Regions from separate parts of the Pseudoalteromonas sp. T1lg10 genome, predicted to be linked through region 1. Evidence: riboswitches for the same ligand, from Rfam matches in the RefSeq annotation. Region 1 holds a riboswitch; the other holds the start of a gene.
What was found. A riboswitch is a leader RNA that binds a small molecule or an ion and turns the genes downstream of it on or off. The one in region 1 is predicted to bind lysine.

Region 1 (3,412 bases):
CACGATGAAAAAATTAACTGCATTTTGGCTCTTTTGCCTGTTTATTATTTTTACCCAGCCCGCTTTCGCCGAACTGACACCGGCTTTGTGGCAGGTGGAAAAGCAGGGAAAAACCTCGTACTTATTCGGCACAGTACATGTTGGCGACACCAGCATGAAGGGCCTGCCACAAAAGATAGAAAAAGCCATAAGCAACAGCGATGCTGTGGTGGTGGAAGTTGATTTAACTGCCCTGTCTGCGGTGCAAATTCAACAGCGCTCCATGCCGTTTTTAATGCTGCAAAATGGCCGTACTCTGGACTCGGAGCTAAGCCCGCAAAGCTACCAGAAGCTGGACCAATACTTTGGCGAAAAAAATATTAATATCAAGATGTTTTCCTCGTTAAAACCCTGGGCCGTGCTACTGACAATGATGCAGATTGAGCTGCAAAATGCCGGTTATTCAGACGAATTCGGCATAGATAAGCAAGTACTGGCCAGCGCCAAACAAAAAAACAAGGCCATTATCGAGCTGGAATCTCTCGAACAACAACTGGAAATGTTTACCGTACTAGAAGAGCATTCGGACCTCATGGTTGCCGATACCTTCCGCCAGCTCAATCAATTTGATGAGAGTTTTTTACGTCTGATCAACGGCTGGAAAAAGGGCGAAACATCCGTGCTCACCGAGGCCTATGAACAGTCCTTTGACGACTCCGAATATGGCCAGCTTAATGAACATGTACTCTTAATTGAGCGCAACCATAAGTGGATAAAAAAATTGGAAAAAACACTGCAGGAGCAATCATTATTTATCGCCGTTGGCGCCCTGCATCTGGGTGAAGAAAACGGCTTAATCAAGCTGCTACAGGCACAAGGTTTTAAGGTCTCGCGCATCTAATTTCAAACCCATGCGCGCCAAACAACATGGGGAGGCGTGAAAATTTGTGTCGCCATGGGCGTTGACAGCGTGGCATGGAAAGTGTTTGAATAAAAAAGCACCCTATTGATTCGGCCATTTAGATGGCCGCAAGGGCTAGAAGAGGTGCGTCATCCAGGTAGTTATGATGAGGAGAGCAAACTCCAACGACTCATAATGAGGGGGATGTACGCCGAGAGGTGAGGTAAATTGCTTAATACTCCCTCGGGCGCTTGGGTTGAATCCCGGCGACTGTCACCAATAGCACACATTGCTATATATTTGGTGGAGAGCTTCTGGTCTTAACATAACAGGCCGGCAGGCTTTGTTACGTCTAAGCCCATTCGCTCTTCGAATTTAACCTGTTCGAGTCGGCGAATGCGGAAACCACTTCCCTTTGTTGCTCTCGAACTCGCACTAAGTTCGGATGAGATGACAACTACTCAATCGTTATCACACACTGTGCTGTGGACAGCACTGATCACCCCGCTGCTTGAAGATGGCAGCATAGATTTTGACGCCCTAAGCGCGCTGGCACAAGAACAAGCGGCAGCCGGTAATGGCGTGCTGATCCTGGGCTCTACTGGCGAAGCCCTGGCCCTGGATGTGGCCGAGCAACAAGCCGTGGTGCAACACATTTGCGCCCTGGAACTAAACACCCCGATTATGGTCGGTGTAGGTGGCTACAACCTTGAAGCACAGCGCCAATGGCTGGCCTTCTGTAATGACTACCCGATAGACGCTTATTTGCTTGGCGCTCCCTTGTATGCCAAGCCCGGTCCGGTAGGACAAGAGCTCTGGTTTCGCGCTCTGCTTGATGCCAGCAAACACCCCTGCATGCTTTACAACGTCCCCGGCCGCGCCGCGGTCAGCCTGGACCCACAGGTACTCGGCAAGTTGCAAGATCACCCGCGCTGCTGGGCACTGAAAGAAGCCAGCGGCAGCATCGACTGCTTTGAGCAATATCGTCTTGCGGCACCGCAACTGGCTATTTTTAGCGGCGACGATGCATTGATCCCCTATTACGCTCAGGCCGGCGCCGCCGGTTTGGTCTCGGTTGCTGCCAACGTGTGGCCGCAAGCAACGCACCGTTTTGTGCAGTTAAGCCTGCAAGGGCAAAGCCACAATGCCTTTTTGCATTGGCGCGAGGCGGTGGCGGCGCTCTTTCATGTCAGCAACCCTATTCCGACAAAGTGCTTGTTACACGCCCTTGGGCGCATCAATACGCCAACTCTGCGCGCCCCGTTAACTCATGCGGAGCTAAGCGATTTACAACCACTTTTACGCGTACACGACAGCATCACATCTTGGCATTCAACACAGGTTTAATATTTTCATGAGCTGGTTAGAACTTCTTAATAATTTAGAAACGGGCGCCGTTCGCGCCGCATCACAAGACGAAAATGGTCAATGGCAGGCCAATATCGAGGTTAAGCAAGGCATTCTTGAAGCCTTTAAAAACGGCACCAATACCGAATTCCCCGGCGGTTTTGTCGATAAAGACAACCTGGCACCGCGCGGTTTTAGCGCCGAAGACAATGTTCGCATGGTACCGGGCGGTACCTCGGTGCGTCGCGGCGCCTATGTGGCCCCTGGCACCATCATAATGCCACCGGCCTATGTCAATATTGGCGCCTTTGTCGATGAAGGCACCATGGTCGACAGCCATGCGCTTGTGGGCTCTTGTGCTCAGGTGGGTAAAAATGTGCACCTTAGCGCCGCGGTGCAACTCGGTGGCGTATTAGAGCCTATCGGTGCCAGCCCTGTGGTGATCGAAGACGACGCCTTTATTGGCGCCGGCTGCGTTATCGTTGAAGGCGTGGTCGTGAAAAAAGGCGCAGTACTGGCGCCGGGTGTGCGCCTAAGTGCCACCATTCCGGTGTACGACTGTGTCAATGAGCGCCAGCTCAACAAGGGGGAACCCATCCCGGAAAACGCCATAGTGATCCCGGGCTCACGTCCAAGCTCAAGCGCCTGGGGGCGTGAACAAGGCCTGTCGATGAGTTGTGCCCTAATCGTGAAATACCGCGATGAGCAAAGCGATGCATCACTCGCGCTGGAAGAGGTATTACGCTAATGCTTCCTGTCGGTACCGAATTGCAAACGCACCTTGAGTGCATCGCCCAAGAGCAGATGGAGCCATGCTTTGTCTACGATCTTGACGCCTTACGCCAGCACCTGGATAAGCTGATGGCCCAAGACGTGGTCAAGCTCTGGTATGCGGTAAAGGCCAACCCCTTGTCGCGTATTATCCGCACCCTGGCCAAAGCGGGCTTTCAGTTTGACGTGGCCAGCAGTGGCGAATTGCATCAGGTACTGGCACAACAAATTAACCCGGAGCAGGTGTTGAATACCGGCCCGGCGAAATCAAAGCGACAAATCGATGAGTTTATCGCCCTTGGCGTGCGCACCTTTGTGGCGGAAAGCCTTAATCAGGTGCGCTGGCTAAACCAAGCGGCACAGACGCATAAGGTACAGCTTAAGCTGCTACTGCGGGTGCAATTGCGCTGGCCC
Region 2 (3,412 bases), on a different contig from region 1:
TAACTGCGCAATTCTTGATGCGCAAAAAGGACGTAAACAAGCAGATCATCGACTATATCCGTGAGATTGAGTACGACACCTTGTTGTTCTTCGTGGGTGTATTGTTACTGGTTGGCGCTCTAAAAGAAGTGGGCGTGCTGGCCCAGTTTACTCATCTGTATGAGGTGTTAGCGCCAAGTCAGGCCAACTACCTGATGGGTCTACTGTCGGCAGCGGTCGATAACGTACCTTTAACCGCGGCACTGCTTAAAGCAGATATTCATATGGATACGCAAAACTGGCTGGCATTTACCTATGCGACCGGTGTAGGTGGCTCCATGTTAGTAATAGGCTCGGCGGCGGGTATTATCGCCATGAGCAAGGTGCGCGATTTAACCTTCGGTAGCTACCTGCGTAATAGCTTCTATCTTTTGATAGCTTATTCTGTGGGTTATGTGGGCGCTTTCTACATGGGTTCATTCGTGTAACGGCGACGGCATCCGCATTTTCTTTAAAGACCATCTAGGCTTAAACCCAGGTGGTCTTTTTGTTTCTGCCGTTGCTCATACACATTAGTACAATTAAAATTCTATCGATCATTGCCGCGAGCTTAAACTTACAGCACTATGAACATATCAGGTAACTTATTGACCAGGTTAATAAAGGTGACTTATGCGTATTGCGGTTTTTGGTGCCGGTTCAACGGGGTGTTATTTGGGCGCGTTATTAAGCGCGGCACAGCTTGATGTATCCCTGATATGCCGGGCACGGATTAAAGACGCCATTATTGCTAATGGCGGCATTCATATCAGTGACTACCAGGGGCTGGATAAAACTGTGATGCCGGATGAGCTTATCACCGAGCCTGGCGAGCAGCTGTTTGATGTGGTTTTTGTCACTTTGAAGTGCCATCAATTGCCCCAGGCACTGCCCCAACTGCTGGCTATAACCCATAAGTCTTCCGAGCTGGTCTTTATGCAAAATGGCCTAGGTAGCTTTGAGGCAATCCAAGATAGGCTAGCGGAGCGCACCTGTGTGTTTGGCATTACCCCGTTTAACGTATTGCAACAGGGCGCGCATTTTCATAAGGGCACCGAGGGCGAATTTGTATTTGCTAAAACCCCAGGCACGGAGCATATCGCCAAGACTTTGCGTGAGCACGGCTTTAACTGCGAATTAAAGGCGCAGATGACGCCAGTGATCTACGGCAAGCTGCTGTTAAACCTTAATAACGCCCTTAATGCGGTGGCGGATATGCCCATCAAGCAGGAGCTGGAAAATAAAGCCCTAAGACGTGTGTTAGCGGCGGCCATGAAGGAATGGCTGGCGGTATGTAAGGCCATGAATATTGAGCTGGCGCAATTTACCAAGGTTAAACCTGCCTTAGTGCCCCGTGTGTTGAGCTTACCCAATTGGTTATTTAGGCGCCTTGCCTCTGCCATGTTGGATATCGACCCCAAGGCGCGCTCGTCCATGTGGGAAGATATTCAGGCGGGACGCAAAACGGAAATCGCCTATCTCAACGGCGCCGTGGTCGCACTTGGTCAGCGCCACGGGGTAGCCACTCCCGTAAATTCGGCCATTGTTGCCTGTATTGAAAAGTTAGAGCGGGGCGGTGTTGTTAAGCTTGCCGATTTGCTGCTGGCCAGGAATACCAATTCACTTAAATAGCTAATCATTCTAGCGGGCTAAATATCATGCTCACTGTGTTGGAATTTTTCGATGTAGAATAACTACATAAGAAAAATTCCGCCTTGTGATCATATCAATTATCCAGCGCTATCTCTGATCACATACTTAACAGAATTGGTATAAGCAAAAATTAAGTGCCCATGCTCGACCTAAGGGTGATTGACATCCAGCCATCCAAACGTTAAATTCCTAGCTCGGGTTTGCGGCTCATGCCGTAAATCTGTAGCAGAAGAGGTGCGATAGCTAGGTAGTAGACGCGAGGCAGACGTAGGCCAACGACCGTTTATGAGGGAGACTATCGCCGAGGAAGTACATTGCTCGTCACAATGGCTTTCGGTTCTTGAGGCTGAATCCTCGGAACTGTCACCTGTTTGGGTGGAGGGCTTCTGGCAATGGACATACCTTTCTTTTAGTCTTGCCAAGTTCTCCTGATTGTATTTGAAAAATAAGCTATTTTTCATCTCGGAGAGAAAATGAATCAGGAATTTACCGTCGCCAAATCGGCGGCACCTCAGTAGCCGATCATGAAGCGATGAGCCGTTGTGCCGGTATTATTGCTGCCGACTCACACGTGCGCATCGTGGTTGTTAGTGCCAGCGCCGGGGTTACCAATCATCTGGTGGCCTTGTGTCAAACCGGGCTTAGCAATGAAGAGCGCCAAGCGCATATTGATGGTGTTATTGCCATCCAACTCAATATTATTGAGTGCCTGAGTCTGGATGCGGATCTTGCCCATGGCTTCGATACTACCCTCAATGATTTTAAACACAGCGCCTCGAACTCTACGCAAAACGTGCCACTAACCAATGTCCAGCGCGATGAGTTGCTTAGTTTCGGCGAGCGTTTATCTTCGTATTTATTTACCCAGGTGCTGCGTGATAAAGGCGTGGCCTCAAGTCGCTTTGACGTGCGATCGGTACTTAAAACCGACAGCCAGTTTGGTAAAGCGCAACCGGATATCACCCAAACCCGAATTAGGGCCCAGGCTGAGTTGGTGCCACTGCTTAGCGAGCAGGTGGTGGTGACTCAGGGCTTTATCGGCTCAGATGAATACGGTGAAACCACCACCTTGGGCCGTGGCGGCTCGGACTACAGCGCGGCCCTGTTGGCGGAGGCCTGTGGTGCCAGTAATATTCATATTTGGACCGATGTAATAGGTATATACAGCACAGATCCGCGTTTGTGTAATAAGGCCAAGCCGATTGCCCACCTGACCTTTGACGAGGCCGCGGAAATGGCAACCTTCGGCGCCAAGGTATTACACCCGGCGACTATTTTACCGGCTGCGCGCAGCGGTATTGGCGTATTTGTGGGCTCCAGCCAGGACCCGCAAGGGGGTGGTACCTGGATTGAGAAGGTGCCCAGTAGTGAATTGATCGCCGGCGTACGCGCCGTGACGCAGCGCAAGAACCAGCTGCTATTGACGCTGAAAAGCCCGGAAATGCTCTTGGCCAGTGGTTTCTTGGCGCGGGTGTTTACTATCCTCAGCGAATATAAAATTTCTGTTGATCTGGTCACGACTTCTGAGATCAGCGTTGCCGTTACCCTGGATAATGCGCCGAACGCCAGTCGCCCCGAGCTTGATCAGGAAGCGCTGGAGCGTTTAGGTGAGTTTTGTCATGTCAGCGTGGAAACCAATCTTGCCTTGGTGGCCCTAATTGGCTCTGAGATTCAGCTGCGCCAAAGCGAGCTAAATCTGATGCGGGTGCTGAGCGGCTTTGATATTCGCCTGATCTGTCAT

Region 2: it holds a riboswitch for lysine, as region 1 does, so the genes downstream of both, lysC (lysine-sensitive aspartokinase 3) here and dapA (4-hydroxy-tetrahydrodipicolinate synthase) in region 1, are expected to answer to the same signal.

Annotation. Positions count from the first base shown of each region.
Region 1 is NZ_PQBV01000004.1:29,155-32,566, reverse strand. It holds gene C2M17_RS02495 (TraB/GumN family protein) at 5-880, shown strand; lysine riboswitch at 1,012-1,202, shown strand; gene dapA (4-hydroxy-tetrahydrodipicolinate synthase) at 1,331-2,227, shown strand; gene C2M17_RS02485 (2,3,4,5-tetrahydropyridine-2,6-dicarboxylate N-succinyltransferase) at 2,235-2,975, shown strand; gene C2M17_RS02480 (PLP-dependent decarboxylase) at 2,975-3,412, shown strand, end outside.
Region 2 is NZ_PQBV01000005.1:96,106-99,517, forward strand. It holds gene nhaD (sodium:proton antiporter NhaD) at 1-467, shown strand, start outside; gene C2M17_RS05410 (2-dehydropantoate 2-reductase) at 652-1,650, shown strand; lysine riboswitch at 1,893-2,065, shown strand; gene lysC (lysine-sensitive aspartokinase 3) at 2,204-3,412, shown strand, end outside.